3 regions of the Peribacillus sp. NPDC056705 genome follow, and region 2 is predicted to be linked to each of the others. Evidence: riboswitches for the same ligand, from Rfam matches in the RefSeq annotation. Region 2 holds a riboswitch; each other region holds the start of a gene.

Region 1 (10,928 bases), on a different contig from region 2:
TTGGAAAATAAAATGAAATCGCTTGTTTATAGCGAAGACCGTGCCGGCCAATTACTTTGGAATGTTCTGAATCCGGCACTTGTGTATTCTGCCCAGCTGCTTGGGGACATCGCGGATGACATTGTGGCGATCGATCAAGCGATGAAATGGGGCTTCGGATGGTCCACAGGTCCCTTTGAAACCTGGGATGCGATAGGGATAGAAAAATCGGTAGCCCGAATGGAAGCGGAAGGCATCGCCGTTCCGCAATGGGTGAAGGATATGCTCGCTAAAGGCTTCACTTCTTTCTATAAAGAAGAAAATGGCATTGTTCACTATTATGATGATGGTGAATATAAAGAACTTGTCGAAAATCCTAAAGTGATCAATCTTAAAGCGATCAAGAAGCAAAAAGGCGTAATCAAGAAAAACAGTGGTGCAAGCCTGATGGATATTGGCGATGGTGTGGCTCTTCTTGAATTCACTTCACCGAATAATGCAATCGGTCTGGATATCATACAAATGATCAATGCGGCGGTCGACGAAGCGGAAGCGAATTTTAAAGGCCTGGTCATCGGAAACCAAGGAAAGAATTTCTGTGTAGGCGCCAATATTGCAATGATGCTGATGGAAGCGCAGGATGACAATATTCTTGAACTCGATATGGTCATCAGCCAATTCCAAAAGGCGATGCTAAAAATTAAGTACAGTGCAGTTCCCGTAGTGGTTGCCCCGTTTAATATGACACTTGGCGGGGGTGCAGAAGTGTCACTTCCGGCAGCGCGCATCCAGGCAACGACTGAAACATATATGGGATTAGTGGAAGCTGGCGTAGGGTTGATCCCAGGCGGCGGCGGGACTAAAGAACTTTATGTGAAGACGTTGAAGAATATGCCGAAGGGCGTTGACTTCGACTTACAGAAAGTGGCCAACCAAGTATTTGAAGCGGTCGCCATGGCAAAAGTTTCGACATCAGCCGAGGAAGCGAGAGAGAATAATTTCCTTAATATAGCTGATGGAATAAGCGTGAATGCGGATCATCAGCTATATGATGCGAAACAGGCGGTACTTTCCATGCATGAACAAGGTTATACCGCTCCAGCCCGCACAAAGATTCCTGTCGTAGGTGAAACTGGATATGCCACACTCCTATTAGGGGCGGAATCCATGCGCCTTTCAGGATTCTTATCAGATCATGACCTTGTCATAGCCAAAGAGCTTGCATACGTCCTGGCAGGAGGAAAACTCCCATTTGGCACGGAAGTAGATGAACAGTATATCTTGAACCTAGAAAAGCAGGCATTCCTAAAACTGATTTCGACTCCGAAATCCCAGGCAAGGATGCAGCACATGCTTGTTAAAGGTAAACCGCTCCGTAATTGATGAATAGATGATATGGCAAAAAACGAAGATTAATAGATCGATAGCTTAAAAATGAGTAAGGGGGATCCTCATGAAAGAAGCGGTAATAGTAGCTGGAGCAAGGACTCCGGTAGGAAGAGCGAAAAAAGGTTCTCTTGCTAGTGTACGTCCTGATGATTTAGGGGCTCTTGTTGTAAAGGAAACGTTAAAGCGGGCAGGGGATTATGAAGGCACCATAGATGACCTGATTATCGGTTGTGCAATGCCTGAAGCGGAGCAAGGATTGAACATGGCGCGTAACATTGGGGCATTGGCAGGATTGCCTTATTCAGTACCGGCCATAACGATTAATCGTTACTGTTCAAGCGGGTTGCAAAGTATCGCTTATGGAGCGGAAAGAATCATGCTCGGCCAAAGTGATACAGTCATTGCAGGCGGAGCGGAGTCCATGAGCCTTTTGCCTATGATGGGCCATGTAACACGTCCGAACGCGAGGCTTGCGGAAACGGCACCGGAGTATTATATGGGCATGGGTCACACTGCTGAAGCCGTTGCAAAAAAATACGGCATTTCCCGTGAAGATCAAGATGCATTTTCTGTTAGAAGTCATCAAAAGGCTGCTAAGGCCATTGCAGAAGGAAAGTTTTCCGATGAGATCGTACCGGTTGAAGTGACCCTCCGTTCAGTGGGACCAGATCTTAAATTAAAGGAAAAGTCATTTGCTTTTACACAGGATGAGGGCGTTCGTCCAGGTACGACTGCTGAAGTGTTGAAAAAACTGAGACCTGCATTCTCTGTTACAGGATCCGTAACAGCAGGGAATTCATCACAAACGAGTGATGGTGCAGCCGCTGTCATGGTCATGGATAGGGAAAAGGCCTCTTCATTAGGGATGAAACCGATGGGTAAGTTCCTTTCCTTTGCTGTAGCAGGAGTACCGCCTGAAATTATGGGCATCGGACCGATTGCAGCCATTCCTAAGGCTTTGAAACTGGCAGGTCTTGAGTTATCGGATATTGGTCTATTTGAATTGAATGAAGCCTTTGCTTCCCAATCCATCCAAATCATTCGTGAGCTCGGATTGAATGAAGAGATTGTCAATGTAAATGGCGGAGCAATCGCTTTAGGCCATCCACTAGGATGTTCGGGAGCAAAATTGACATTAAGCCTGCTTCATGAAATGAAGCGCAGAAACCAACAGTTCGGAGTCGTGACAATGTGCATCGGCGGCGGAATGGGTGCTGCTGGAGTATTTGAATTATTGGCGTAATCCCACGCCTACCGGAATCTCATGCTTCCGGCGGGCTTACCATCTTAAATACTTAGGAGGAAATAACATGTCAAATCAAACTACAGGTAACCTCATTAAAGGCGGAGCCTTTTTAGTGGAAGATATTACGTATGATCAAGTGTTTACACCGGAAGATTATTCTGATGAGCATAAAATGATCGCCAAGACTGCGGAAGATTTCGTAGTGAATGAAATTCTGCCGCAGGTTGAACATTTAGAAAACCATGAATTTGACCGTTCCGTTAAATTACTGAAGCATGCAGGAGAAATTGGTTTACTTGGTGCTGATGTTCCTGAGGAATACAGCGGATTGGGTCTTGATAAAATCAGTTCGGCATTGATCACGGAAAAAATGGCGCTTGCAGGCGGGTTCGGAATTACACATGGTGCACATGTAGGTATCGGATCTTTGCCGATCGTATTATTCGGGAATGAAGAACAAAAGAAAAAATACCTCCCTTTACTGGCGACAGGTGAGAAGATTGCTGCGTATGCCTTAACGGAACCAAGCTCAGGTTCAGATGCCTTGGGAGCAAAAACGACGGCGAAATTGAATTCGGAAGGAACACACTATATTTTAAACGGTGAAAAACAATGGATTACAAATGCAGGTTTTGCAGATGTCTTCTGTGTATACGCCAAAATCGACGGCGAACAATTCTCGGCTTTCATTGTTGAGCGTGATTATAAAGGCGTATCAACTGGCGCTGAAGAAAAGAAAATGGGAATCAAAAGCTCATCAACACGTACATTAATACTTGAAGACGTACATGTACCAGTCGAAAACCTTTTGGGTGTAGCCGGAAAAGGGCATGTCATCGCTTTCAATATCCTGAATATCGGCCGCTATAAATTAGGCGTTGGTGCGGTCGGCGGATCTAAACGTGCCCTTGAGATTACAGCTGCTTATACGAATCAACGTCAACAGTTCAAAACGAAAATTTCCGATTTTAACTTGACGAAAGAAAAACTTGCAACAATGGCCGCTAAAATTTATGCTGCAGAAAGCTCTGTATATCGCACCGTTGGCCTTTATGATCAAAGACAAAGCAAATTGACGGATGAGCAAGTGAAAGATGGGAAATCAATGGCGGCCGCAGTTGCTGAATATGCCATTGAGTGTTCATTGAATAAATTCTTCGCTTCCGAAGTATTGGATTATGTTACGGACGAAGGCGTACAGCTTCATGGCGGTTATGGTTTCATGCAGGAGTATGAAATTGAAAAAGCATATCGCGATTCCCGTATTAACCGGATCTTTGAAGGTACAAATGAAATCAACCGACTGCTTGTCCCGGGAACTTTTCTGAAGAAAGCACTTAAAGGGGAATTGCCGCTTCTTCAAAAAGCCCAAGGCTTGCAAGAGGAATTAATGATGATGATGCCGGAAGAGCCTGGCGATGAGCCACTGGCACAAGAAAAGATGCTTGTTAGGAACGCTAAGAAAATCGGTATTTTGGCAGCTGGCCTAGCGGCACAGAAATACGGCAAAACTCTTGATCAAGAACAAGAAATCCTCTCAAACATTGCCGATATCGTATCCCTTGCCTATGCAGCTGAATCCGTGGTATTGCGTACGGAAAAAGCTATTGCAGCTACAGGCCTGGAGAAGAACAAACAAAAAGTGCTTTACACTGAAATCTTCGTTCAGGAAGCTTTCAATGAAATAGAACAGCATGCAAAAGAAACGTTAATTGCGGTGGAAACAGGCGATACTCTTCGAATCATGCTTTCGTCGCTCCGCAAGCTGACAAGACACAATCCGATCAATGTCATTGCGAAAAAACGTGAAGCCTCCGTAAAGGTGATCGAAGCGGAAAAATATGCTCTATAAGCAATGAATCAGAATCTGTAAAGGGAATGCCCGTAAAGGCATTCCCTTTATTTCCTTTGATGAAATCGCAACGGAAATTCAAAAGATATTTCGTTGTATTGCGTGCTGAAAACGGGTATTCTATTGATAGGTGGTGAAATGATGGGCTTAACATTATATTGGTACCCAAAATGCGGCACATGCCGTAACGCGAAGAAGTGGCTTGATAATCATGAACTGCAATATGAAGCGATCCATATAGCTGAAAATCCGCCTTCGCGAACAGAAATAGAAAAACTATATAAAATCAGCAATTTGGAATTGAAGAAGTTCTTCAATACTAGCGGTCAAAAATATCGGGAGCTGGGCTTAAAGGATAAGCTGAAAGAAGCTACTGAAGCAGAGATGCTTGATATATTGTCCACGGATGGCATGCTTCTGAAAAGGCCGATTGTTACAGATGGCACTAAAGTGACGGTAGGTTTCAAAGAAGAGCAATTCGAACAGGTTTGGAACTGAAATTTCACAAAATATTTGGTTAATTCCTTACTTAAACACACTATCTACCTTATAATGAAATAGATAAATAAGATGTACATATGGAGGGTTAATAATGACGACAACACCAAAAGAACTTCGTTACACTAAAGAACATGAATGGGTCAAAACGGAAGATGGAACAGTGCGCATTGGGATTACAGCTTTCGCACAGTCCGAGCTTGGGGACATCGTATTCGTTGAGCTTCCGGAAATCGGCGATGAATTGAAAGCGAACGAACCATTTGGAAGTGTTGAATCCGTTAAGACCGTTTCTGAGCTTTATGCACCTATCAGTGGCAAGGTTGTTGAAGTAAACGAAGATTTAAGTGACAACCCTGAATATGTAAATGAGTCTCCTTATGAAAAGGCATGGATGGTCGTGCTTGAACCATCTAATAGCAATGATATTGAAAACTTGATGAGCGCCGAAGAGTATGAGAGTTTAATCAACGGTTAAAAAGAAGGAGAGGGGGGACTGAATAGGCCTGCTCTCTTTTTCATTTTATACAGCGGCAGTTGCGCACATAATTCATGAGATGGAGTGATGACATGGAGTGGGGCGAATTCGATAAAGTGATCATTGTAGAAGGCAGTTCCGATAGAAGAAAAGTTGCCTCCGTTTTAAATGAAGATGTGGAAATAAGATGTACAAATGGGACCATATCATTAACTAAGCTGGATGAATTAGTGGATGAATTGATGGATCGTGATGTTTATCTCCTTTTTGACGCAGATGAATCAGGAGAAAAGCTGCGGAAGCAGTTCCGAAGGGAAATGCCGGAAGCGAACCACCTGTATATTAATAAAATGTACAAAGAAGTGGAAAGCTCACCCGAACATCATATCGCAACTGTGCTACTATCTGCCAATATGAATGTGAAAATGAAATTTTTAAGTCAAAGGGTGAACGACTAATTGATGCAGGAATGGAAAGAAGAAGAGTGTAAGCTTGCTGTTGAAAATGGGGAAACCTTTTGCTTATATTTATATACGCCTTTATGCGGCACTTGTCAGGTCGCCTCCAAGATGCTGACGATATCCTTGGAGCTGTTCCCGGAATTGAAGGCAGGCAAAATGAATATGAACTATGTCCAAGCAATTGCCGAATCATATGAAATCGAAAGTGTGCCCTGTTTATTGCTTTTCAAAAAAGGAAAGCTGCACAAAAAAATATATGCCTTTCAATCCGTTCCTTATTTGTACGGATTGCTTAAGGAAATCAGCTAAGAAACCAATCAGAGCCGTGGTTGGTTTCTTTGTTGCGGACATTTGAATTAAACAAAGAATATTCTAACAATTAATTGACTGATTTATTCTAAAATGATATATTTTGAATTAAGTAATGGCAGAATTTAATAGTTCTTATCAAGAGTGGCGGAGGGACTGGCCCGACGAAGCCCGGCAACCGGTATAATTTTATATACGGTGCTAATTCCAGCAGAGTGTTGGCTCTGGTAGATGAGGTGTGTTCTTGAGACCTCTTCTTGTTGAAGTGGTTTTTTTGTTTATAAAAGGCCAGATATCATATAATTCCAACTAAATCCATAGAAAAAGGTGAAACCATATGTCAGGGAAAAAGTTGCGTTTCGAAACATTGAGTGTTCATGGCGGTCTGCAAACTGATGAAACAGGTGCCCGTGCAGTTCCTATCTACCAAAGCAATGCATACTTGTTCAAAGACACCGACCATGCAGCGAATTTATTTGGCCTAAAGGAGAATGGCTATATATATACACGGCTTCATAATCCCACGGTCAGCGTTTTTGAGGAAAGAATGGCCTTATTGGAAGGTGGCATCGGCGGATTGGCAACAGCAAGCGGAATGGCTGCCATCTCACTTTCAATCCTGAACATTGCCGCTGCAGGTGATGAGATTGTTTCAGCCTCTACATTATATGGCGGTACGTATAACCTTTTTGAAAATACTCTTCCTAAATATGGAATCAAAGTGAAGTTCGTTTCTCCCGATGATCCTGAAAATTTCAAAAGGGCGATTACGCCAAGAACTAAAGCCATTTTTGCCGAAACGATCGGTAATCCAAGTTTGAGGGTGCTTGATATTGAAGCGGTGGCGAAAATCGCCCATGAAGCCGGCATACCTTTAATCATTGATAATACCTTTGCAACACCATATCTTTGCAGACCAATTGATTTTGGCGCGGACATCGTCATCCATTCCGCTACAAAATGGCTTCTGGGAAATGGAACGACACTAGGCGGTGTCATCGTGGATGGAGGGAAGTTCGATTGGAACTCGCCAAACTACCCTGGCTTCACGGAGCCTGACCCAAGTTACGACGGTCTGGTATACGCCGAGGCAGTTGGACCTGCCGCATTCATAACGAAAGCCCGAGTCCAGTTACTTCGTGATTTAGGCCCTGCGCTAAGTGCCCAAAGTGCATTCCAGTTTACGCTTGGACTTGAAACGCTGCATGTAAGGATGAAAGAGCATCTATCAAACACCAAGTCTGTCATTGAATATTTAAAAAACCATCCTGCCGTGACTTGGGTTTCGCATCCTGGTGATGAGGATCATCCCGATAAGGCCCTTGCGGATAAATATTTGCCTAAGGGAGCTGGATCTGTCGTGACTTTTGGAATACAAGGTAATCGCGAAGCTGGGGCAAAACTTATCAATTCGGTGGAATTATGGTCCCATGTGGCGAATGTAGGGGATGCGAAGAGCTTGATCATCCACCCAGCCAGTACGACCCATCAACAATTGAATGAGGCGGGTCTTGCGAAAGCGGGTGTAAGTGCCGATCAAGTCCGTTTATCAATTGGGATTGAAAATGTAGACGACTTAATAGAAGATTTAGAGCAGGCAATTGAAAAAGCGACGAATATCGTCTCCTTGACTTCCAAAACGCTTTAAGCAAAGTTCCTGTTCATCCTTGAACTAGAAATAATATACATTGCGCTCCTTTTTTATCTATGATAAAATTTCTCCATACTAAAGAACTTAATGATGTACAAATATTCTATATATTAGCTCTTATCAAGAGAGGTGGAGGGATGTGCCCGATGAAACCCGGCAACCGACAAGGAGATTTCCTTGGAAAGGTGCCAATTCACACAAAGTTTAATTACTTTGGAAGATGAGAGAAAGGCCTGTTTCTTCACCTGCCTTTCTGCTCATGCAGAAAGGTTTTTTCTGTTTTAATGGGGAAAACATGTGCATGATATGAGAAACAGACTAATAATGTAAAGAAATCAACTAAGTTCATAGGTTTTATTGGATAAAAGAGGTGAGGATTAATGATTACATTGACGAAAGTCAGTAAGCTGTTCCGAACAGGAAAAGGAAACAGTGAGACGATCAAGGCTGTAAATAATGTGAATGTTGAAATAAATAAAGGCGAGATTTTCGGTATCATCGGTTACAGTGGAGCGGGGAAAAGTACTTTGATCAGAATGCTCAATGGATTGGAAACTCCTACAGAGGGATCCGTTGTGGTGGCTGAGAAGGAAATTTCAAAAATTAAAGGGGCTCAGCTCCGTAAGGCCCGTCAAGAAATCAGCATGATTTTCCAACATTTCAATCTATTATGGTCAAGGACCGTTCAGGAAAATATTTCTTTCCCATTGGAAATTGCAGGAGTTTCTAAAACTGAACGAACCAAGCGTGTGAACGAGTTGATCAAGTTAGTCGGACTGGAAGGCAGGGAAAAGGCCTATCCTTCACAATTAAGCGGAGGGCAAAAGCAAAGGGTGGGAATAGCCAGGGCTCTGGCAAATGACCCTAAAGTGCTGCTGTGTGATGAAGCGACATCTGCCTTGGATCCACAGACTACCGACTCCATACTCGAATTGCTTGTTGACATCAATCAGCGCCTAGGATTGACGATCGTCTTGATAACACATGAAATGCATGTAATACGTAAAATCTGTCATCGCGTCGCCGTGATGGAAAACGGGCAAGTTGTTGAACAGGGTCCTGTCCTGGATGTTTTCAAGAATCCTAAAGAACAAATGACAAAGCGTTTCGTGCAGCAGGTAACTGAACCAGAAGAAACGAAAGAAACGATGGACCATTTGCTCGAACGTTATCCTGCAGGCAAAGTGATTCAATTGACCTTTGTAGGTGATCATGCAGAAAGCCCGTTGATCACCAAGCTTGTACGTAACTTCGAGTTGGATGTCAATATCGTTCAAGGTAAGATATCCCAAACAAGAAGCGGTTCATATGGAACATTGTTTATCCATCTTGATGGCACAGAGGATGAAATGCTCCGCGCAATCGAATTCATTAAAGCACAGCAAGTAGGCGTGGAGGTGATTACTCATGCTTGAAGAATTATTGCCGAATATTGATTGGGAAGACATTATTGAAGCAACGAAAGAAACGCTATACATGACAAGCGTCTCTGTAGTGGCAACCTTTTTTATAGGCATAATATTAGGATTGATCCTGTTCCTGACAGGGAAGGGTAATATGTGGGAAAACCGGGTAATTAACGGGGTCATGAGTGCTATCGTTAATATATTCCGTTCGATTCCATTTCTTATTTTGATCGTGCTGCTCATTCCTTTCACTAAGGCACTTGTCGGTTCCATGATCGGAGAGAACGCTGCATTGCCGGCACTTATTATCGGTGCAGCCCCATTTTATGCGCGTATGGTTGAAATCGGCCTGCGTGAAATCGATAAAGGTGTAATTGAAGCCGCTAAATCCATGGGGGCAAAAACGAGCACGATCATTTGGAAGGTCCTTCTTCCAGAGTCGATGCCTGCCCTTATTTCCGGGATTACGGTAACATCGATTGCATTGGTTGGATATACCGCAATGGCCGGGGTCATCGGCGCAGGCGGACTTGGTAATCTAGCCTATTTGGAAGGCTATCAAAGAAATCAAAATGACGTTACGCTTGTGGCGACTATCGTTATTCTAATTATCGTCTTCATAATTCAAATTATTGGAGATGTGATTACATCTAAATTGGATAAAAGATAAAGGGAGATGAATAGGATGAAAAAGTTTTTAGGATTTGCATTAATTTTAGTGTTATCTATCGCTTTGGCTGCTTGTGGAAGTGAAAAGGATAAAAGCGGCGGTGATACAGAAAAAGAATCGAAAAAATTAGTTGTAGGGGCATCCAATGTTCCGCATGCTGAAATCCTTGAGGAAGCTAAGCCGCTTCTTAAAGAAAAAGGAATCGATTTGGAAATCGAAACATTCCAGGACTATGTTTTACCGAATAAGGCGTTGAATGATAAGGAATTGGATGCTAACTATTTTCAGCACATTCCTTACTTAGAGTCGCAAATTAAAGAAAATGGATATGATTTCGTCAATGCTGGGGGAATCCATATCGAGCCAATAGCACTATACTCTCAAAAATATAAAAGCATCGATAAACTTCCTAATGGAGCAACGATCATTTTGAGCAGCTCTGTCGCTGACCATGGACGCGCTTTATCCCTGTTGGAAAAGAATGGCCTCATCAAGTTGAAAGAGGGCATCGATAAAACGACAGCTACAACGAAAGACATCATTGAAAATAAGAAAAACCTTAAATTCGACGCTGAATATGAAGCGGCATTACTTCCAAAAATCTATGAAAGCGGCGAAGGCGATGCTGTTTTGATCAACTCTAACTATGCAATCGACGCTGGCTTGGACCCATTGAAAGATTCAATTGCGATTGAAGATTCCGAATCACCTTATGTGAATGTCATCGCTGTAAACAAAGGCGATGAAAATAAAGAAGAAATCAAAGCGCTTGTAGAAGTGTTGCATTCTAAAAAAATTCAAGATTTCATCCTTAAGGAATACAAAGGTGCAGTTGTACCGGCGGATAAATAATTCAAGAATGGCGGCCTGATTTAATTCAGGCCGTTTTTTTATGTTTAATCATGAAAGTGAAGGGTATAGAGGTAATGAAGGCATTAAAATGATACACAAATTTGAAAGGATGGTTCACTATCAATACTCTGGATTTA
Region 2 (10,928 bases):
TTACAAGGTGATAACGTCATGGTAAGCCCATTCACGCTCATTTTTGAAAAGGCTGGAGTGGCCTTTGCCGCTTCGCTTATGAATGCCGTCATTTTAACCGCGGTATTATCTGCAGGTAACTCAAGCCTATATGCATCAACGCGTATGTTATACTCAATGGCAAAAGATGGACAAGCACCGCGCATTTTTGCAAAACTTAATAAACGCGGAGTACCGGTTGCAGGCATGGTTTTGACATGTTCCATCGGCATGCTGGCCTTTTTAGCTTCCATATTCGGGGATGGTAAAGTGTATATTTGGTTAATGAATGCCATTGGAATTACAGGATTTATCTTTTGGCTCGGCATTTCCATCAGCCATTACCGTTTCCGGAAAGCATTCATCGCTCAAGGCCATTCATTGGAGAAGCTGCCATATAAGGCATTATGGTTTCCGATTGGACCGATCTTTGCCATTTTAATTGGCATGATTGTCATCCTGTCCCAAAATATCCAAGCATTTTTCTCAGATCACATCGATTGGGGAAGTGTTATAGCTGCATACCTGGGAATCCCGCTTTTCCTTGGTCTATGGTTTGGCTATAAACTGGTAAGAAAAACTAAATTCGTTAAAATTGATGAAGTAGAATTTGATTTTGACAAAAAATATGAATGAACAAGCTTAAAGTAAAATCAGCCGGACAATGTAGTTTTAAATTGTCCGGCTTTTACTTGTGTTCTATAGGCTCATTAACCAAATCCAGGAAGCTGATTCCTGGATTTTTATTTTTATTAAATGGAAATTTATACAAAAATGACAGGCGATGTTATATGATAATCGTAAACTCTGCATAATTGCATGTACTGAACGACGGGGAAAGCTTTTACTATTTCCAATGGAAAGGGAAGGTGCACGGCTGATGACATTATTGACTCATTTAAAAGTATTGGATTTTTCAACGTTACTGCCAGGCCCATTTGCCACTTTGATGCTAGCGGATTTAGGAGCGGATGTTTTGAAGGTAGAGAGGCCGGGAGCAACGGATTCATGGGGTGTGAACCAATATCTTAACCGATCGAAAAAGTCGATCACACTTGATTTGAAACAATCTGAGTCCATTGAATCCGTAAAAAATCTAGTGAAGGAATACGATATCGTCATTGAACAGTTCCGTCCAGGTGTCATGGAACGCCTAGGGCTAGGATATGAGGCATTAAAATGGATCAATCCGAAGCTGATTTACTGTTCCATCACGGGCTTCGGCCAGACCGGTCCCTATAAAGACCGACCGGGACATGATATCAATTATATTTCGATTGCAGGCTTATCAGGCTATTCCGGTACAAAAAAGGACGGCCCGGCAAAAAACGGAACCCAAATAGCAGATCTTGCCGGAGGATCCCTGCATGCTGTTATCGGTATATTATCTGCAGTCATTCACCGGGAAAGAACGGGATTCGGCCAAGCCATCGACATCAGCATGACCGACTGCAGTTTTGCGTTGAATGCCATCTCCGCACCCCTGAATTTACAAGGGGGCCTCGAGCTTGAACCAGAAAAACTGATGTTGAACGGAGGATCCTTTTATGACTTTTACGAAACGAAGGATGGACGCTATTTTTCGGTAGGAAGCCTAGAGCCCCCTTTTCGAAAAGCATTATGTGAAGCGATCGGTGCACCCGAATTGTATGAACTGAGCACCAAAAGTGATGAAGAAAGCGGAATCAGGTTTAAAACGGCCGTCCGACTGGCTTTCCTTGAACGGGATTTTCATGAATGGCAGGAAATATTCGCTGATTTCGAAGCCTGCGCAGAACCAGTTCTAACCTTCACTGAAGCGGCCGAACACCCCCAATTGAAGGAGAGGGGAATGATCGTCGAGGTACCGGACGGAAAAGGAAATGTCCAGAAGCAAATCGCTTGCCCGATCAAAACATCGGTTTTCACCCCTGAATATAAACATGCAGGCTTGAGGCCAGGACAAAACAACGCAGAAATTCTTCACACCCCCAATCGATAAATGAAGATGTTAAGGCTATCAATTTTCCGAGTTTTTTCGGAAGGAGGTAGCCTGTTTCTTTGAATTAAGCTGGAGTCAGGCCAAAAACCTGGAAACAACCCGGATTAAGCAGAAGGAGAACAATAGACTTGTGGTAAGCGATATATCGCTACTGTGAAAATTTACTAGTTATAACGAATGTGGGCAGGGTATCAGAGTAGCATCTAGTAGGAAATTGCTCAGGTAAGGAGGGTTGCATAAACATGTTTGGTCTCTCTGATATCATCAAATTTCTATTTTCCTTTTTTTTGATCATGCCGATCGTTACGCTGATACATTTGAGCGGGCATATTTTTTTTGTCACGATCTTTGGGGGATCAGAAAAGAAAATCTTGATCGGTTGTGGCAATAAGCTTTTCGCCTTTCGGAACATAGAGGTGAGGAAATATTATTTTTGGAATGGGACTTGCGAGTTCAAGGGATTGAAACATGATAATCGATTGACGAATACGCTGATCTATTTAGGAGGGGCTATCTTTAATTTAGTCAGCATGCTGATCATCTATAGCTTAGTGTATCAGGATATCCTGGACAGCTCGGTGGTCTGGTATCAATTCATCTATTTTTCTTTCTATGTTATGTTCTTCTCGTTGTTTCCGATGTATTTCTCGGACGGGTCGCCTAGTGATGGGAAGGCTGCGGAATTGGCCTTGAGGAACAAGCTGGAAGATAGGGTGACGGATGATATATTTGTGAAGAAAATGGATGATGATGATGATAGCTGCAAGTAAAAAAGGGAGGTGCTGGTGGCCGTTCTTTTTTTGTTCTCGGATTTTTGGAAGAATGTCTTTTACGTTTTTTATTATAAACCTAATCGGCACGCTTATATTGATGCCGATTAGATTGTTCGAATGGAGTAAAGTCTCCGCTAAAAAATCATTCCCATACTTCTTTTGCTACATCAACGACGAATTTCAGCTTTTCCCATTGCTGTTCTTCGGTCAGCTTGTTGCCGTGATGGGTGGAGGCGAAGCCGCATTGCGGGCTTAAGCATAATTGTTCGAGAGGAACGAAGTGCGAGGCCTCTTTAATGCGTGCCTTAACAGCTTCCTTGTCTTCAATTTCCCCATTTTTTGAAGTGACGACACCCAGTACGACCTGTGCACCGCCATTTGGAATGTATTCCAATGGTTTGAAATCCCCTGAGCGTTGATCATCATATTCCAAGAAAAATCCATCCACCTTTTCTTTAGCCAATAAAGTTGGGGCGATACGGGCATAGCTTCCTTCAAATGCCCAAGTCGACTGGTAGTTCCCACGGCATAGGTGTGTTGTGACGACAAGGTCTTCTGGTTTGCCTTCCAATGCGCCATTAATTACGCGAAGTGCAAGATCGATTAACTGTTCCCTCGTATATTTTCCATCTTTGAACTGGAAATCCGGAGCTGAAAGTCTGGCAATATATACATCATCCAATTGAAGATAACGCACACCAGCTTCATAAAAGGCCTTCAAAGCATGCTGATATGCTTTGATGATATCATTTGCATAGTCTTCAATATCAGGGTAGATGTCTTCATTATGAATGCCTACAGCAAATAATTGATTCGGACTGGGAATGGTTTGCTTGGCAACGGCGCGTCCGTTCACGATTTTGTTCAATTCAATGAAGTCACGAATGAAAGGATGGTCAGGATTGAATGAAACCTTCCCGGTATTGCGAACGTTATATCTCTCTGTTTCCACACCATCGAACGTGAGCCCTTTTTCAGTCACATATCCCTCGATTCCATTTAAATGTTCGAGGAAGTCAAAGTGCCACCATGTACGTCTGAACTCACCGTCCGTCACGGCTTCCAATCCAACTTCAATTTGTTTTTCGACAATCCGATTGATTTCTTCGGTTTCAACTTCACGAAGCAGCTCTGCTGAAATGGTACCTTCCTTAAATTGCTTTCTGGCAACATGTAAACGTTCTGGTCTTAATAAACTTCCGACGTGATCGGCCCTGAATGGTGCTTTCGTTAATGTGATGGACATGTTGCATTCCTTCTTTCCTTTTAAAAATAAGGCTGTTTTCGCATACTTTGTTGCTATTTACCAAGTAGTGAGGTGTGGTTGATTTCCCCTCCAGATGCCCGCTTTCCGCGGGTCTCACCTGTCCCGCTGCTCCCGCAGGAGTCTCGCACTTCCGCTCCGATCAACCTTAAATCGTTTCATTTTAAAAACAACAATCTTTACGAAAAGAGCCAAAAATAAAAAACCTCTTCTTAAAAATAAGAAGAGGTGTTGGCAACCAAGCTATACACTCTTCTTATCTTCAAGTTTTTACACTTCTGGAATTAGCACAGTACATGATCAGTCTGTTGCTGAGGCATCAAAGGGCCAGTCCCTCCACCTCTCTGGATAAGAGTTGTCTATTAAATTAATTATGACTATACAGGTAGTTTTTATAAAGGTCAAGGGTTGAAGGTGGAAGATTTTGAATATACCGATTATTGATATGTGTTACTACATCAGGGAACCCGGCATATGCTATAACCGAAGATTCATATGAGCGGCAGGGGGGGAATGCAAGGATGAGTACATTCAGTCCATTCAAAAATGGCATAACGATAACTTTAACTGAAGCCATGATAGAGAAAATCATAAGAAGGAAATCAGATGGTCAGGATATTAAAGTCGAGATTACGCCAAAACATATCGTGCTTTCCGGAACGACGGAAGTGAAAAAAATGATGTTTAAGAAAAACGTAGCTTTCCGGATTACATTAAAACCGGTTTCTGTGGAAAAAAGAACGATTTTATTTGAATTAGTGGAAATGGAACCAATTGACAGGAAATTCATCAACCAAAGGATATTTAACAGACCGCCATTTTTTGAATTTGAAAAAAGAACGATCAAAATGAATGTTAATGCCTGGAACATCGTGAGAAAAATTCCCGTTGGCACAATTAAATCGTATGAACTCGTCCAAGGTGCATTGAAAATGAAACTTACTTTATGATCGAGTTTACATACATCCTTAGCCGAAAACTATAAAGGGAGTGCCAGGTATGATAGTGTTATGGTGATATGGGTCATAAAAAATGTGTTTGATAAATCAAGCTCTTTAAAATATACTAAATGACTTGAAGTTTTGAGTTTTTCTGGGAATGAGGAGGATAATGATGGATCAGAAGATTTTGCCTGCTTCAGCAAGCATGAAGGATTTCGAAAGATTTTTAGAGAGTTCCTATGAAATAGGTGTGTTTCTTGATTTGCATATATCACAATTGAAAAACGTAAGTATGATGGCAAAGCAGCATAATAAGAAAATGATATACCATGTCGATTTGATCCATGGCATAAGAAGTGATGAGTACGCGACAGAATTCATTTGTCAGGAATATAATCCATATGGGCTGATTTCGACTAAATCAAACGTTATATTGAAGGCGAAGCAAAAGGGGGTCATTGCCATCCAGCGAATCTTTTTAATAGATTCACATGCGCTTGAGAAAAGTTATAAGCTGGTGCAGAAAACCAAGCCGGATTATATCGAAGTATTGCCGGGCGCCATGCCATGGATGATAAAAGAAGTGAAGGAACGATTGCAGACACCGATTTTTGCAGGCGGCCTCATTCGTACTTCGGATGAAGTCCTGAATGCCCTCGATGCTGGAGCATCGTCAATCACCACTTCCAAAACTGAATTATGGGATATCGTTTAATAGGGGAAATTGAAAAAAAATACAGAAAAATAGATAAATTCCTCACAAATTATTGACAGCGTTTTCATAAACAAGTATATTTTACAGTACAAGTTAATAGATGTGACGGAGACTAGGAGATTCACAACAGATCTATTCATAATTTATATTATGAGGATAGTTCTGCTGTGAATCTCCTTTATTTGTTGGCAAGGTTTAAAAAATTATCAGGGGAGGGGTTTTATTCATGACTCCATTTTGGGGAGAAGTGTTAGGTACGATGATATTGGTTTTATTCGGAGCAGGCATTGGGGCTGGTTCATCCTTAAAGGGATCCTATGCAAAAGATGCCGGCTGGATCGTTATCACGATTGCGTGGGGATTGGCTGTTACCATGGGTGTTTTTGCAGTGGGCTCCATAAGCGGGGCGCATTTAAACCCGGCAGTCACAGTGGGGTTTGCCATTATTGGGGAATTTCCTTGGAGTGATGTGCCTGGTTACATCGTTGCCCAAATGATTGGCGCAATCCTTGGAGCAACTCTAGTATTCCTGCACTATTTGCCACACTGGAAAGCTACGGATGATCCAGGAGCGAAGCTTGGTGTGTTCGCGACATCTCCTGCAATCCCGCACACATTTTCAAATCTATTAAGTGAGATGATTGGAACTTTCATCCTTATTCTTGGTTTATTATTTATAGGTGCCAATCATTTTACGGAGGGTCTAAACCCATTCGCTGTCGGGTTATTGATTGTCGTGATCGGGATGTCACTTGGCGGAACGACAGGATACGCGATTAACCCGGCCCGCGATCTGGGGCCGCGCATCGCTCACTTTTTGCTGCCGATACCGGGCAAGGGCAATTCGAATTGGGGCTATTCATGGATTCCGGTCGTTGGACCGATTATTGGGGGTTCACTTGGTGCCGTTTGTTATAAAGCGTTCTTTATGGGAGAAATAACAGCAGGATTTTGGTCTGTTTTGGGTACAAGCCTGGTACTATTGATATTAGCCTATGCATTTGGTAAAAAACAGTCACATGAAATGGAAAGCAGAAATATTGCCAGTTAATTAAAAGGAGGGGCATACACAATGGAAAAATACATTTTATCATTAGATCAAGGAACAACGAGTTCGCGGGCGATTTTATTTAACGAAAAGGGGGAAATCGTCCATTCCTCCCAAAAGGAATTCACGCAGCATTTCCCAAAACCAGGCTGGGTCGAGCATAACGCCAATGAGATTTGGGGATCGATCCTGGCAGTCATTGCCGGAGTACTATCTGAATCCGGTGTAAAGCCAGAGCAAATTGCCGGGATCGGGATCACCAATCAGCGTGAAACGGCAGTCGTTTGGGATAAGGAAACAGGTACCCCTGTCTATAATGCGATTGTATGGCAGTCCAGGCAAACAAGTGAAATCTGTGATGATTTGAAGGAAAAGGGACTTAATGATCTATTCCGGGATAAAACGGGATTGTTGATAGATGCTTATTTTTCCGGAACGAAAGTGAAATGGATCCTCGATAATGTCGAAGGGGCCCGGCAAAAGGCGGATGAAGGCAAGCTGTTATTCGGTACCATCGATACTTGGCTGATCTGGAAGCTATCAGGAGGAAAGGCTCATGTAACGGACTATTCCAATGCATCCCGGACATTGATGTACAATATCCATGAACTGAAATGGGATGAAGAACTGCTCGAGATATTGACTGTACCAAAATCGATGCTGCCGGAAGTAAGGCCTTCCTCTGAAGAATATGCACGTACGATCGAATATCATTTCTTCGGCCAATCGATTCCGATCGCCGGGGCAGCCGGTGATCAGCAGGCAGCATTATTCGGCCAAGCCTGCTTTAATGAAGGAATGGCTAAAAATACGTATGGAACAGGCTGTTTCATGCTCATGAATACAGGAGCCAAGGCTGTCAGTTCCGAACACGGACTATTGACGACACTTGCCTGGGGACTGAATGGAAAGGTCGAATATGCATTGGAAGGCAGCATATTCGTAGCGGGCTCCGCAATCCAATGGCTGCGCGATGGCCTGCGGATGCTTCATGATGCCAAGGATAGTGAAGCCTATGCAAAACGGGTGGAAAGTACGGATGGAGTATATGTGGTACCGGCTTTTGTAGGACTTGGAACCCCATATTGGGACAGCGAAGTGCGGGGAGCCGTTTTTGGTTTGACGCGCGGCACATCCAAAGAACATTTCATTCGTGCCACACTTGAATCATTGGCATATCAAACGAAGGATGTCCTTGATGCAATGGAGGCGGATTCAGGAATCGAGCTCCAGACATTAAGAGTGGATGGCGGGGCAGTCAAGAATGACTTCCTGATGCAATTCCAAAGCGACTTATTACGGGTGCCCGTCGAGAGGCCGACCATAAACGAAACTACAGCATTAGGTGCTGCATACTTAGCTGGCCTTGCTGTCGGGTATTGGAAGGATCAAGAAGAAATCTCCCGGCAATGGGCAGTAGACAAAACCTTTAAACACTCCATGGAAGAGCAAGATAGTGAAAAATTATATGAAGGCTGGAAAAAAGCTGTACATGCCGCTATGGCATTTAAATAAAAAACGAGGTGTATTCTTTCTCAAACGAGCTGGAGTATGCTATAATGAAATCAAGTTAATAACTCGGCCGGAGAACAGGAGAGACCATGAATGCGTTATCGTTAATTCGATAATGTCATTTATGGTCTCTTTTTTGTTTTCAATGGCAGATTAGGGATATTAATATCTATATAAACTATGCGAACAAATGAACCAATTGAATAGAATGACCGAACTCACGAGTAAATAGCGTGAACTCACGAGTAAAAGTGCAGAATTCACGAGTAAAAGTGCAGAATTCACGAGTAAACCGTGTGAATTCACGAGTAAAAGTGCAGAATTCACGAGTAAACCGTGTGAATTCACGAGTAAAAGTGCAGAATTCACGAGTAAACCGAGCAAATTCACGAGTAAAGCGCGAATTCACGAGTAAACCGTGTGAATTCACGAGTAAACTGCACGAATTCACGAGTAAAACGCACGAATTCACGAGTAAACGCAGAATTCACGTAAAAGTAGAATGCAATACTTAAAGGAGGAGTCAGGCATGAGGTTTTCAAATATATATCGGGAAGAAACGATCGAACTTCTGAAAAAAGAGAAATATGATGTGGTTGTCATTGGCGGGGGAATTACCGGTGCAGGGATCGCCCTGGATGCAACGACCCGTGGAATGAAAGTGGCTTTGGTTGAAATGCAGGACTTTGCAGCAGGTACTTCAAGCCGTTCGACAAAACTTGTTCATGGCGGATTGCGGTATTTAAAGCAATTTGAAATAAAAATGGTTGCCGAGGTTGGTAAAGAGCGGGAAATCGTTTATGAAAATGGACCGCATGTTACCACACCGGAATGGATGCTGTTACCAATGCACAAAGGTGGCACCTTCGGGAAATTCAGTACTTCCATTGGCCTTCGGGTATATGATTTCCTTGCGGGGGTTAAAAAAGCTGAACGCAGGAAAATGCTTTCGGCGGAGGAAACGCTAAAGCGGGAGCCGCTCGTTAAGAAAGAGGGGCTGAAGGGCGGAGGCTATTATGTTGAATACCGGACAGATGATGCACGTCTGACGATCGAAGTGATGAAGGCGGCTGTCGATAAAGGTGCAACACCGATAAATTATACAAAAGTGGAAAAATTGTTATATGACAATGGCAAGGTGAACGGCGTCCAAGTTGCCGATTCACTATCAGGTGATTCTTATGAAATATACGCAGACAAAGTTATTAATGCAGCAGGTCCATGGGTCGATTCCATTCGTGAAAAGGACCAATCGAAAAAAGGGAAAACGCTGAAGTTATCCAAGGGTGTTCATGTGGTCATCGATCAATCGAAATTCCCGTTGAAGCAGGCGCTTTATTTTGATACGCCTGATGGCAGGATGATTTTTGCCATCCCGAGAGCCGGTAAGGCTTATGTAGGGACTACGGACACTTTTTATGATGGTGATCCTGCAGTGCCGACCGTTACGTCCGAAGATCGTGCCTATTTATTAAAGTCGATACATTATATGTTTCCAGAAGTGAACATTACGGGTGACGATATTGAATCAAGCTGGGCTGGAGTGAGGCCGTTGATTCTTGAAGAAGGGAAAGATCCTTCTGAAATATCAAGGAAGGATGAAATTTGGGAGTCCGATTCGGACCTTATCACGATTGCTGGAGGGAAATTGACCGGTTATCGCAAAATGGCCAAAACGACGGTCGACCTTTTGGCAGGGAAGCTTGCCCAGCAATCCAATAAAACTTACCCAGCCAGCAGCACTAAAGGAATGCCGGTTTCTGGAGGGGATGTCGGGGGATCAAGAAACTTTCCCGATTATATCAAGCAACATATTCAAATGGGAATTGACTCGGGACTCGCAGTTAAGGATACCGAAGAGATATTGGCCATGTACGGGTCCAACGCACCTGTGATATTCAATATCGCGAAAGGCGAAGGAGACGGAGGAGCAAGCAGTGGCCTTCCAAAGAAATTGTTCGTACAGCTGAAATACGCACTAGATCATGAAATGGCCGCAACCCCAGTGGATTTCTTCTTCCGTAGGACGGGGACGCTATTATTCGATATTGATTTAGTCCAAAAGCATAAACATGCAGTGATCGATTATATGGCTGGATATTTTGGATGGACGGAATCAACAAAAATGGAGAGAACCAATCAATTGGAACAGGAAATATCGGGTGCGATTAGAGTATCTTGACCTATATGCAAAAACAAGACGCCGGCGGCATCGCTGGCGTTTTTTCATTTCTAGAAGGTAAATCTAGCCTGTTGTGTCAGGTTTTGTGACGCGGAAACTATTGTTTAAATTATCCAGATGAAATATAATCATTAGATAAGTTAGAATTTTCAAAATATAAAAAGGGGGAGCTTGATTGTCAGATTTTATTACGGCTTTAAATGGAGTATTATGGAGTACGCCAGTCATTTATATTTTATTGGGAGTGGGTTTATTATTTTCGATTTTAACCCGTTTTCTGCAAGTGAGGCACATTAAGGAAATGATCGTTTTGATGTTCCAAGGTAAAAGTTCGGAAGCGGGGGTTTCCTCATTCCAAGCTTTATCCATAGCACTTTCAGGACGGGTCGGTACAGGTAACATTGCAGGAGTGGCCACGGCTATCGCCTTTGGCGGTCCCGGTGCCGTATTCTGGATGTGGGCCATCGCCTTCATAGGAGCGGCCAGTGCATTTG
Region 3 (10,928 bases), on a different contig from region 2:
ATCCATCGTTAAAATAAGTTTAATGTACGTATTCGTTCCACAGCCTCTTCAAGCCGTTCTTCCGAGGTCAGCAGCCCTACCCTGACGTAACCTTCGCCAAATTCACCGAATCCATTCCCTGCGGCAACAGCTACGTGGGCATGCGCTAATAAATAGTCTGCAAAACTCTCTGACGTAAAACCTTTAGGTACCTTGAGCCAGGCAAAAAACGATGCCGCAGGCGCTTTGACATCCCAGCCGATTGCCCTCAATCCCTCAATGAAAACATTCCTTCGTCCTTCGTACATCTGCACTAACTGCTCTACACAGCTCTGCGAATCAAGCAAAGCACTTGCCGCAGCTTCTTGTATCGCCGGGAAAAGACTCACATAAAGATGGTCTTGCAATAGTTCAAGAGCTTCTATTACACTCTTATTCCCCACTGCGAAGCCTACTCTCCATCCTGCCATATTGTATGTTTTCGATAGTGTGTATATTTCTATTCCTACATCCTTCGCTCCCTCCGATTGGAGAAAGCTTATCGGTTTTTTTCCGTCGAATCCGATCGCGCCATAAGCGAAATCGTGGACCACACAAATGGAATGCTCTTTTGCGAAGGAGACGGTTTCATCAAAGAAACTATCAGTTGCAGAAGCACCTGTGGGATTATTCGGATAGTTCAAGAACATCATTTTGGCTTTATCAAGTACTTCTTTATGTATTTCATCATATTTCGGAAGAAAACCATTTTCTTCTGTCAGAGGCATGAGTTCGGTCTTTGCCCGGGCTAAAACAACTCCGGAAAGATAATCGGGATAGCCGGGATCTGGAACAAGGATCGTATCACCTGGATTCAATAAACACTGCGGCAGTTCGACAAGACCTGCCTTCCCCCCGAAGAGAATCGCCACTTCGCTATTCGGATCCAGCTTGACACCGTATTCTCGTTCATAAAAGACGGCGGCAGCATCTTTTAAATATTGATGTCCCCGGAATGGCGAATATTTATGATTAATCGTTTTTTCAGCAGCCGACTGCAAACTTTTCACGATATGTTCTGGCGTCGGCTGATCAGGGTTTCCCTGGCCTAAATTAATGACATCATGTCCTTGCTCCGTTATTGCATTGACTTTTGCGACTAGTGAAGCAAAAAACTGCTTGGGCAGGTCCTGAAGCTGGCCGGATTTTTCGAATTGCAACATTTATACACCTTCTCTGAAATTTCTTGAAATTCTAGTCACAAATGATATATGTTTATCATAGTCTTGTAAAGCATTTTTTACATGTGGAGGTTTTAATCGATGAAATGGAAAATAGCTTGTATTCAAATGGATATAGCCTTTGGTCAACCGGATATCAATTTTCAGGTTGCAGAACAATGGTTGGAAAAAGCAACACGGTCAGAACCCGATATCGTCATTTTACCGGAGCTTTGGACAACAGGATACGACTTGACCAGGTTAAATGAGATTGCTGATCACGAGGCAGAAAAAACGATTGAATTTTTAAAAACACAGGCACAAAAACACCAAATTCACATCATAGGCGGTTCCATCGCGAAAAAGACAAGCAAGGGAATCTATAACACGATGATCATCATCGATAAACATGGGAATCTCATTAAAGAATATGATAAGCTTCACTTATTTCAGTTAATGGATGAACATCATTTCCTGCAGCCAGGAGAAAAAGATGGTTTATTTACTCTTGATGAAAAAATATGTGCTGGATTCATTTGTTATGACATCCGTTTCCCTGAATGGCAGCGTGCCCATACCGTTCAAGGCGCCGAAGTTCTATTCGTAACGGCGGAATGGCCAAAGCCGAGACTCGATCACTGGAGAGCCTTATTGATTAGCCGTGCCATCGAGAACCAAGCCTATGTTGTAGCCGTTAATCGTTCAGGTTCGGATGTCAATAATACATTTGCTGGTCATTCCTTGATTATTGATCCATGGGGGAATCTCATTAGTGAAGCCGGAGAAGGAAACGAACTCTTGACAGGCACCTTGGATTTCAATAAAGTTACGGAAGCCCGAAACAAAATACCTGTATTCGAAGATCGCCGCCCTGATTTTTATTAATTTACCCATTGACAAACTATTCAAAAGGTTGTTATTATTTTCCCGAAGATTAAAATTTCAGAAAACATTTACTCTTATCAAGAGCAGGCTGAGGGATAAAGGCCCTATGAAGCCCAGCAACCGACTGTAATACCATTGTGAAATGGGGCGGATTCACCGCCGGATTATAAAATCCACAGAGCACGGTGCTAATTCCACCAGAATTCATTTTCTGGAAGATAAGAGGTCCGAAGCCAAAACTTCTGCCTCTTTCTATATGAAAGAGGCTTTTTTATTCTTATTTTGATTCTGGAGGGAAAAAGAATGACTCAAAACCATTCAAATTTTAAGAGATTGACAAACGAAACAGCTATAACCCTTGCAAAAAAACTTGGGTTGGTCAATGCGGATGCAAGTTTAAAGTGTAAAGAAATCGGCGATGGAAACTTAAATTATGTTTTTCATGTTACAGACATGCACACAAATAAAGGAATAATCATCAAACAAGCGGTCCCTTATGCCAAGGTACTTGGTGAAAGCTGGCCGCTGACATTGAAAAGGGCTGCCATTGAAGCGAATGCGCTGATTCATTTCAAAAGTTATTGCCCTGAATTCGTACCGCAAGTCTATTATTCGGATGAACAGCTTGCCATCACGGTCATGGAGGATTTATCGCACTTGAAAATCGTTAGAACAGGATTGATCGATGGCGATTCATATCCATTGCTTTCACAGCATATTGGTGAGTTTGTTGCTAAGACGGCATTTTATACATCCGATTATCATCTAGAACCATCTGCGAAAAAGGAAGTGGCCCGACATTTCACGAATCCAGAACTCTGCAAAATCACTGAGGTCTTTATTTTCACAGATCCATTTTTTGAGGAACTCCCAGGAGACTTCGAGGTGGAATTGACTGATGCCGCCAAAATTATCTGGAATGATCAAGAAGTGATACTTGAGGTCGCTAAGCTGAAACAAAGCTTTGAAACCGAGCAGGAAGCCTTACTTCATGGAGATTTACATACTGGAAGTATATTTGCAAGTGAAACTGAAACAAAGGTTATTGATCCGGAATTCGCTTTTTATGGACCCGTTGGTTTTGACCTTGGTCAATACACCGCCAACCTTCTCTTCCAGGCAGTCACACGCAATGGCGCTGGAAAGGAAGAGATTTTCACACACCTTCATGAATTTTGGAATGCCTTTGAAGAAACTTATACCGACTTATGGGAAGGTCAAAATAAAAGCCCATTCCGCCATGTGAAAGGTTATCTGCCTTACTTACTGACAAAATTCAAAAAAGATGCCTTCGGTTTTGCCGCCTGTGAACTGATTCGGCGAACCATTGGCCTTTCCCATGTTGCCGATTTAAACGTCATTGAAAATAAAGAGATAAGGATTGCTGCCAAAACGGCAACGTTGGAAATTGGTGCATTTTTAATTAAAAAACGGGAGGAATTAGATGTTCCAGCTGTCATTGAAGCGTTGAAGCAACGTACACTGCCATCTTATTCAACCATTTAAAAGGAGCCCTGCACATGACTACACTAGCACCCTTACCCTATTCGGTACACTGGGATGATACCCATATTACATTATTAAATCAACAAGCCCTACCTTCCATAACTGAATTTATTGAACTTCATTCAGTTAATGATGTATATGACAGCATTTTGACATTAAAAGTTCGCGGTGCGCCAGCAATTGGACTGACGGCAGCATTTGGTGTTGCACTTGGTGCCAAACAGGAAACAACCGCTGAATTAGGGGATTTCAAGAGAAATGTAACGAGGCATATTGAAAAACTCGCCTCTTCAAGGCCAACTGCAGTAAACCTTTTTTGGGCGTTAAGGAGGATGGAGAACACCTTGCATGCTGCGCAAAGCATTTCAGCTGCAAAGGAAGCACTTGTATCGGAGGCTAAAGCCATCTTTGCTGAAGATGAAGAAATGTGCAGGAAAATCGGGGAACATGGTTTATCCTTATTCACTAGAGGAGATTCCATACTAACCCATTGCAATGCTGGGGGAATTGCCACAGCTCGGTATGGCACAGCCTTGGCTCCTTTCCACCTGGCTAAAGAAAGGGACTTTCCGTTAAAAGTATACGCATGTGAAACCAGGCCTGTCCTGCAAGGTGCGCGTTTGACGGCTTGGGAATTGATGCAAGCGGGGGTTGATGTCACCTTAATTTCAGATAATATGGCTGCACATACGATTCACCAGAAACGAATAAATGGAATTATCGTCGGGGCAGACAGGATTGCGGCTAATGGAGATACAGCCAATAAAATCGGGACATTGGGATTGGCCATATTAGCCAAGCACTTTGGCATCCCCTTTTATGTGGCCGCACCATCAAGCACATTCGACCTTTCCATCGAATCAGGCACATCCATCCCGATCGAAGAACGGAATGAAGCGGAAATCACCTCCATTCAAGGTGTAAGGATCGCTCCGGAAAACGTGAAGACTTTCAATCCAGCCTTTGACGTTACACCAAATCATCTTATTACGAGCATCATTACCGAAAACGGCATCATAACACCGGATTTCAATAAAAACATTCCGCATTTTGTTAATTGATCCAGGTTCCTTTATTGGTGATAAAAAACGAGAAGGATTTTTATCCCTCTCGTTTTTTATAGATGATTATGAATATTCTTACGAGGTCTATAATACAATAATTCAAGTGAATTCGAACATATTCACTTAATATAAGGTTGTTCATAATAGTTCTTATTATTTTGAAAAGAACTCCTGAAGTGCCTTTTTATTTTTAGTGAAATCTATTTGCAAAACCGCTCCGGACTGGGGATATATTTCATCTTTAAAGCTCCCTTCCACTGGAACCCTTAAGGTTTCGACGGTGTCCGGTGTATGGAAGAAGGCTTTTGGACCCATTTCCATTAATGTTTTCAGACCAATATCTGTATCCAGGTACGAGAGTCCTTGTTCGATGATACTAGGAAGGGCTGCCATCCCTTCGAAGGATGAGATTTGATTTACGAAAGCTGTTTTTAATTGAATCATGACTTCTTGTTGACGCTCCACCCTTCCAAAATCACTTTCATCGTCATGCCTAAAACGGACATATTTCAATATTTCCTCACCATGTAAAACATTTTTGCCAACACTTGCTTGAATGCTCATATCATCAATGATTTCCTGATCTACATTCACCGCTACCCCCTCAGGGGCTAGTAAATCGACCATTTTCACAAATCCCTGGAAGTCGATTACCGCTACATGATCGACCTTGATATCGAAGTTCTCCTTTATGGTTTTCTTAAGCAGTTCCCTTCCACCATAATAATAAGCTGCATTTATTTTGTTATATCCTGACTTATTCCCGGGCATTTTCACATAACTATCACGCATGATGGAAGCCAGCTTCAGTTTCTCCTGCTCAGGAAAGTATTTTGCCAGGATAAGCACATCTGATCGAGATTTTTGCTCTCCCCTTGTATCAACACCAATTAACAGAAATGTTTTCACGCTTTCCTGGTCGTCTTCTTTGGTTAGTTTTTTATCCGAACCTGCATTTCCATTTTGTTTGGGTAAAGGGGCATAGGTGCAGCCTGCCAGAATCAAGATCAATAGGTATATGAATAATACCTTTTCTTTCATTGCCTCACCTCATCGGAAAATTACCCCTATCATCTGTCTAATACTGGAATTTTATGCATTTAACGACAAAAAAGCCTGCCAACGATAATCGCTGACAGGCTTTTCGGGCATAATCATTTATTTAATTTCTTTCTTTAATACTTCTACTGCCTTTTTCACTTGTGTGTCGTTTTTAAGGATCTTCTCGCGGATGACCTGCATTAATTTCACGGTAGTATCATCTTTAATTGTCCCAGTTTCTTTAATTTTTTGTTCCTTCTGGAACGCTATGACCGCATTCGTGGTTGCTTCATCAAAAAATCCATCTATTTTTCCTGGATCATGGCCTGCTACCTTCAGCATCTCTTCAGCAGCTTTCACTTCACTCGAAGAATCGGATGCTTTCAATTCCTTATCAGGTGAAATGTACGGAAGGCTGGCATAATCAGGAAGCTTTACATTAATATCCGGCTTGATCCCTTTTTTATGAATCCAATTGCCTTCAGGAGTCAACCATTTAGCTGCCGTATATTTAAAGTTAGATCCATCCTCAAAGTCTTGGGCAGTCTGAACTGTCCCTTTCCCAAATGACTTGACACCGATCAATGGAATGTCCGCAGACTCACTGACTGCCGCTGCAACGATTTCAGAAGCACTGGCACTTCCGTCATCAATCAACACGACTACCGGGATTTTCAGTTCTCCATCATTCTTCGATTTATAGACATCTTTTTTCCCGCTACGCTCCTCAACTTGAAGGACCACTTTCCCATTAGGTATGAACAGGCTCGCCATTTCTATTGCTTGGTCAAGAAGTCCCCCAGGGTTTCCGCGCAAATCCAATACGAGACCCTTCATATCCTTCTTCGACATTTCTTCAAGCGCCGTTTTCAGCTCTTGGACTGTATGTTCGGAAAAACTGGTCACTTGAATTTTTGCAACTCCATCATCAAGCATTTCCGCATATACCGTTTCAATCGGAATTGTATCCCGTTTAATGGTGAGCTCCATCGGTTCCGGCTCACCAGCTCTTGAGATTGATAAATTCACTTTCGTTCCCTTTTTGCCCCTGATTTTCAAGACAGCTTCAGAAGAGCTTAGTCCTTCAACGCTTTTACCGTTCACACTTAAAATGATATCATTCGGTTTTACCCCTGCTTTTTCTGCTGGGGACCCTTTTATCGGTGAGACGACCATGATTTGTCCATCCTGCTCCTGAATCTCGGCACCGATTCCTTCAAAAGATGAAGAGATGCTCTCATGGAAACTCGATGCTTCCTTTTTATCCATATAAGCAGAATAGGGATCATCCAATGATTTGATCATTCCATTTATTGCCCCGTCAACCAGCTTATCTTGATCAATCTCTTCATAATAGTTGTCTTTTATCGTATCGTATGTAGAATACAGCTTTTCAAATTCCGAATGTTTATCCGGTGCTAATGACTCTACTTTTTCATCTCCAAAGGTCAAGGCTATTGTAGTAATCCCTGCAGTTAGAAATATGACTAAGAAAATTCCCATTATGAATGTAAACTTCTTTATTTTAATGAATTTCCCTGCCTCTTTTGGCTGTTTTTGATTTTCTTCTTCCACTGAAGCCTCACCACTTTCATTCTTCATGACGATATAACGATTTCATTCCTATTTTATCAGCTTTCATGCCAATCGAAAAATAATAGTTATCAAAAATAACAATTTATGACCATATGTATTTTTTCACCGCTTCGCAAACGTTAATATACTGAAAGCTCCAAGGGCAACAGCCAGTTCCCGACATAATAAAAATACGGATACCAAGGAATAATTGAGCCTGTATCCCAACCGTCATTTTACGGCATCACTTATTCCTGGTAACCCGCCTGACTTATCAATCCTTGATAGCTGCTTCCAATGCCACCTCAACCATTTCGTTAAAAGTTGACTGGCGCTCATCCGACGTCGTTTCCTCACCGGTTAAAATGTGATCGGAAATGGTTAATACAGATAAAGCTTGGCGGCCAAATTTAGCGGCAAGCGTGTATAGGGCAGCTGATTCCATTTCTATTGCAAGTATTTGGTATTTTGCCCATTTTTCCAATTCACTATTATCGTTATAAAACTGATCGGCCGTAAATACATTACCGACCTTCAATTGCAAGCCCTTAGCCGTGCCGGCGTCATAAGCTTTTCTTAATAATTCGAAATCTGCGGTTGGGGCAAAGTCCACCCCTCCGAAAGTCATGCGGTTCATTTGGGAATCAGTCGAAGCACTCATGGCAAGGATCACATCCCTGACTTTTACATCTTTTTGAATCGCTCCTGCAGTTCCCACACGAATCAGCTTCTGGACATTATAGCTATTCATCAATTCATTCACGTAAATGGAAATGGATGGAACACCCATGCCAGTACCTTGTACTGAAATTCGTTTCCCTTTATATGTCCCTGTATATCCAAACATGTTTCGAACTTCATTATAAAGTTTAGCATCCTCTAAAAATGTTTCAGCAATATATTTTGCACGCAATGGGTCCCCTGGCAGTAAGACCGTTTCCGCAATTTCATTTTCTTTTGCACCAATATGTACGCTCATACGACTATGTCCTCCTTAACTTGTGGTTGAAATGATATTCAAAAACTACTATACCATATCAACCACAAGTTAGGAAAATTGAACCTTATCCTAGAACTTGAAAAACTGGAAATCACGAAATGACTTATGGCACCCTTACTCTAAACCGCAAACAAAACGGCGGAGGTCCGCCGTCTTTTTTTAATCGTTAATAAAATTAAGGGAAAGGAAGCTGCTAACCGTCTTATGACCGGTTACTCATCGACTTCTTCATCAATTATACATTTTTCTAGAAGATATTCGAATGTGATGTCAGCAAGATCTTCAACTTCAGCTTCTGATGGAAGATAGCCCCGTCTTATCAATTCTTGAAAAAAGAATTCCGCTATCTCTTCTGTATCAATAAAAACCTCAATTTCTCGCAAATCATCGCCCCCTTATTTAAAGGTCTATGAATGTGTAGAGACAAATATACCAATAAGGCAACCCATAATGGAAAATCATATGAAGTGCCTAAAAATATCGTCCATTTCTGTTCAATTTGAATGGAAGCTTCTATAGGGAATTTGGAAATTGCCCATTAAAAGTTGGGGATACCTTTCACTTCGTTTGCTTCTTTTTATGATCTGGATAAATTTCCTCTGCCGCTTTTTCAATTTTCGCAAGGGCAATCTTCATAATATGGCGGTATTCATCATCGCCAAAATGTTCGTAGAGCTTACAATAATCATTATATAAATCCAACAGTCCATCAATCATTTCCTTTTTTTCATTTTTTGTCATTGTCATATCTCGCTCACCTTTACCAGGGTTGTTTTGTTTAGCAATGATAGCAAGCTCATTTTTCTTTTTAGGAAGTAGCAGACCCAACTTTTTTATAATTCCATCTGCACGTTTAGCATCGGCTATCAAAGTCAGTTCTTCTTCATGCGCTTCAAGCCATTCACCATCTGAGATTCTTGATAACTCATAGATTACATCCTCCCAGGCATTTTCCTTATAGCGCCAAATTTCCGTTCGATAGCCGATAATCTTGAAATAATCCTGTTCATATCCATCCACTTGGACCAAGTCACCTAATAAAAATTTATATTCAATATCGATCTGTTCTTTTGGATAAAGGATTTCTCCTTCATATTCATCTATCGATTGCAATGTTTTTTCGATATATAGGCCTTCACTATAGTTCACTTCATACACATAAGCACCATCGAGAAATTTCACATCGGTTATATTCCCGACTGTCCCATACATTGTTATTACGACTGTATCGCCTAATTTGAATTTCGGCTGTTTTTTTTTGCCCATAAGAGACATCCCCCAATATGGTCCTTATCGTTTGATTAGTAAATTATATGCACAAACAAACATGGAGGTTAATGGAAATGGGAGGGCATTTTGCTCAATTAGCTTCAAGGGCACTGCAACCAACCAAAAACCGCCTCATTTAATGAGACGGTTCGTAGTGGGGATGATGAGGGTCACTTTCGTTCCTTCGTCGCGGACGCTCTCCATTTGGAGTTTACCTTTTAATTCCTCCATTATCTGAATACACGTCGCCACACCTAATCCATTCCCATCCGGTTTGGTGGTGTAAAAGGGCATACCGATATTTTTTAAATCCTCGGGACTGATGCCTTTTCCATCATCGCTGATCACTAATTTCACATATTGGGACACGGAAGTCTGTTGCAGTTCAATCTGCCCCCTTGCTTCGATGGCTTCACAAGAATTATTCAAGACATTCAAGAGAACCTGCCTTAACCGGTTTCTGTCCGAATAAACAAAGATGGATTGTGCCACTTCATTAATTATTCTTACATGATAACTCGGATTTGAGGGAGTATATGTATCTAAAATTTCTTCAAGGAAATCCTTTAAATCGAATTTCTCCCATTCCAGTTGATGCGGTTTTGCCAAATCAAGAAGTTGTGTCACGAATACATTGACCCGATCCACTTCATGAAGCATGACATCACTATATTTTTCTATTAATGTTGTATCATGATCCTGGCTCTTCAATAATTGGAAAAAGCCCTTTATTGTCGTCAACGGGTTCCTGATTTCATGGGCGACACCGGCAGCAAGCTGGCCAACATATTTCAATTTTTCCGTTCGGACGATTTCCTTCTCACGATCTTCTATCGTTTCCATCATTCTTAGAAAGGCAAGGTTCAATTTTTCCATTTCCTCGAAGCTTCTTTTGTCGGAAATGATGAATTCCTTTCCTCCAATGAAATCCTCTGTCGCTTCTACAAGTTCTTGAACTGGCCGTACGATGGTCTTTGTTAGTAAATAGACAGCCAGAATGATAGAAACTAAAACGATGCTGTAGATTGTCAGGTACCGTGTTAATAGGTCATTCAAAGGTTGAAACACCTGTTTCTTATCAGCACCCACAACAACAAACCATTTATTCTCCGTTTCTGCAATCGTATGGACAGGCTGGATGGAATATATTTTTTCACCATTCTCCGAACTGTACAAATCATCCGACAACGAAGCTTCCATCAGCTTCCCTTTCGTTAATCCCAATTCTTTCAAGGCAGAACCCTGCATGAGGCCATGCGGGTCTTTTTTCGAAATCAAGATGCCTTCTTGATTGATCATGAAAAAGTTCACTGGATATTTATCGCTGATTTCATTAGCCTTTTTCTCCATCATCTCCCAAAGCCCTTTTAATCGGAAAGCTGGAGATACGACTCCGATCATTTTCCCTGC

Evidence for each region. A riboswitch is a leader RNA that binds a small molecule or an ion and turns the genes downstream of it on or off. The one in region 2 is predicted to bind S-adenosylmethionine.
Region 1: linked by a shared signal. The riboswitch ahead of ACFRAK_RS01860 (methionine ABC transporter ATP-binding protein) and the one ahead of ACFRAK_RS24860 (5-methyltetrahydropteroyltriglutamate--homocysteine S-methyltransferase) in region 2 are both predicted to bind S-adenosylmethionine.
Region 3: linked by a shared signal. The riboswitch ahead of mtnK (S-methyl-5-thioribose kinase) and the one ahead of ACFRAK_RS24860 (5-methyltetrahydropteroyltriglutamate--homocysteine S-methyltransferase) in region 2 are both predicted to bind S-adenosylmethionine.

The regions. Positions count from the first base shown of each region.
Region 1 is NZ_JBHTYI010000001.1:390,146-401,073, forward strand. It holds gene ACFRAK_RS01820 (3-hydroxyacyl-CoA dehydrogenase/enoyl-CoA hydratase family protein) at 1-1,362, shown strand, start outside; gene ACFRAK_RS01825 (acetyl-CoA C-acetyltransferase) at 1,433-2,611, shown strand; gene ACFRAK_RS01830 (acyl-CoA dehydrogenase family protein) at 2,679-4,466, shown strand; gene ACFRAK_RS01835 (arsenate reductase family protein) at 4,608-4,964, shown strand; gene gcvH (glycine cleavage system protein GcvH) at 5,059-5,442, shown strand; gene ACFRAK_RS01845 (toprim domain-containing protein) at 5,535-5,900, shown strand; gene ACFRAK_RS01850 (thioredoxin family protein) at 5,904-6,212, shown strand; SAM riboswitch class I at 6,345-6,450, shown strand; gene ACFRAK_RS01855 (O-acetylhomoserine aminocarboxypropyltransferase/cysteine synthase family protein) at 6,550-7,860, shown strand; SAM riboswitch class I at 7,978-8,090, shown strand; gene ACFRAK_RS01860 (methionine ABC transporter ATP-binding protein) at 8,244-9,278, shown strand; gene ACFRAK_RS01865 (methionine ABC transporter permease) at 9,271-9,939, shown strand; gene ACFRAK_RS01870 (MetQ/NlpA family ABC transporter substrate-binding protein) at 9,955-10,791, shown strand.
Region 2 is NZ_JBHTYI010000039.1:16,564-27,491, reverse strand. It holds gene ACFRAK_RS24875 (amino acid permease) at 1-654, shown strand, start outside; gene ACFRAK_RS24870 (CaiB/BaiF CoA transferase family protein) at 899-1,999, shown strand; gene ACFRAK_RS24865 (hypothetical protein) at 2,242-2,769, shown strand; gene ACFRAK_RS24860 (5-methyltetrahydropteroyltriglutamate--homocysteine S-methyltransferase) at 2,915-4,018, opposite strand; SAM riboswitch class I at 4,290-4,391, opposite strand; gene ACFRAK_RS24855 (hypothetical protein) at 4,558-4,986, shown strand; gene ACFRAK_RS24850 (glycerol-3-phosphate responsive antiterminator) at 5,150-5,692, shown strand; gene ACFRAK_RS24845 (MIP/aquaporin family protein) at 5,919-6,743, shown strand; gene glpK (glycerol kinase GlpK) at 6,765-8,255, shown strand; gene ACFRAK_RS24835 (glycerol-3-phosphate dehydrogenase/oxidase) at 8,782-10,434, shown strand; gene ACFRAK_RS24830 (alanine/glycine:cation symporter family protein) at 10,610-10,928, shown strand, end outside.
Region 3 is NZ_JBHTYI010000005.1:3,871-14,798, forward strand. It holds gene ACFRAK_RS08500 (pyridoxal phosphate-dependent aminotransferase) at 9-1,181, opposite strand; gene ACFRAK_RS08505 (carbon-nitrogen family hydrolase) at 1,281-2,063, shown strand; SAM riboswitch class I at 2,135-2,288, shown strand; gene mtnK (S-methyl-5-thioribose kinase) at 2,367-3,569, shown strand; gene mtnA (S-methyl-5-thioribose-1-phosphate isomerase) at 3,584-4,630, shown strand; gene ACFRAK_RS08520 (LCP family protein) at 4,787-5,674, opposite strand; gene ACFRAK_RS08525 (lmo1851 family serine protease) at 5,792-7,249, opposite strand; gene deoD (purine-nucleoside phosphorylase) at 7,524-8,228, opposite strand; gene ACFRAK_RS08535 (YozD family protein) at 8,462-8,632, opposite strand; gene ACFRAK_RS08540 (hypothetical protein) at 8,808-9,515, opposite strand; gene ACFRAK_RS08545 (ATP-binding protein) at 9,651-10,928, opposite strand, start outside.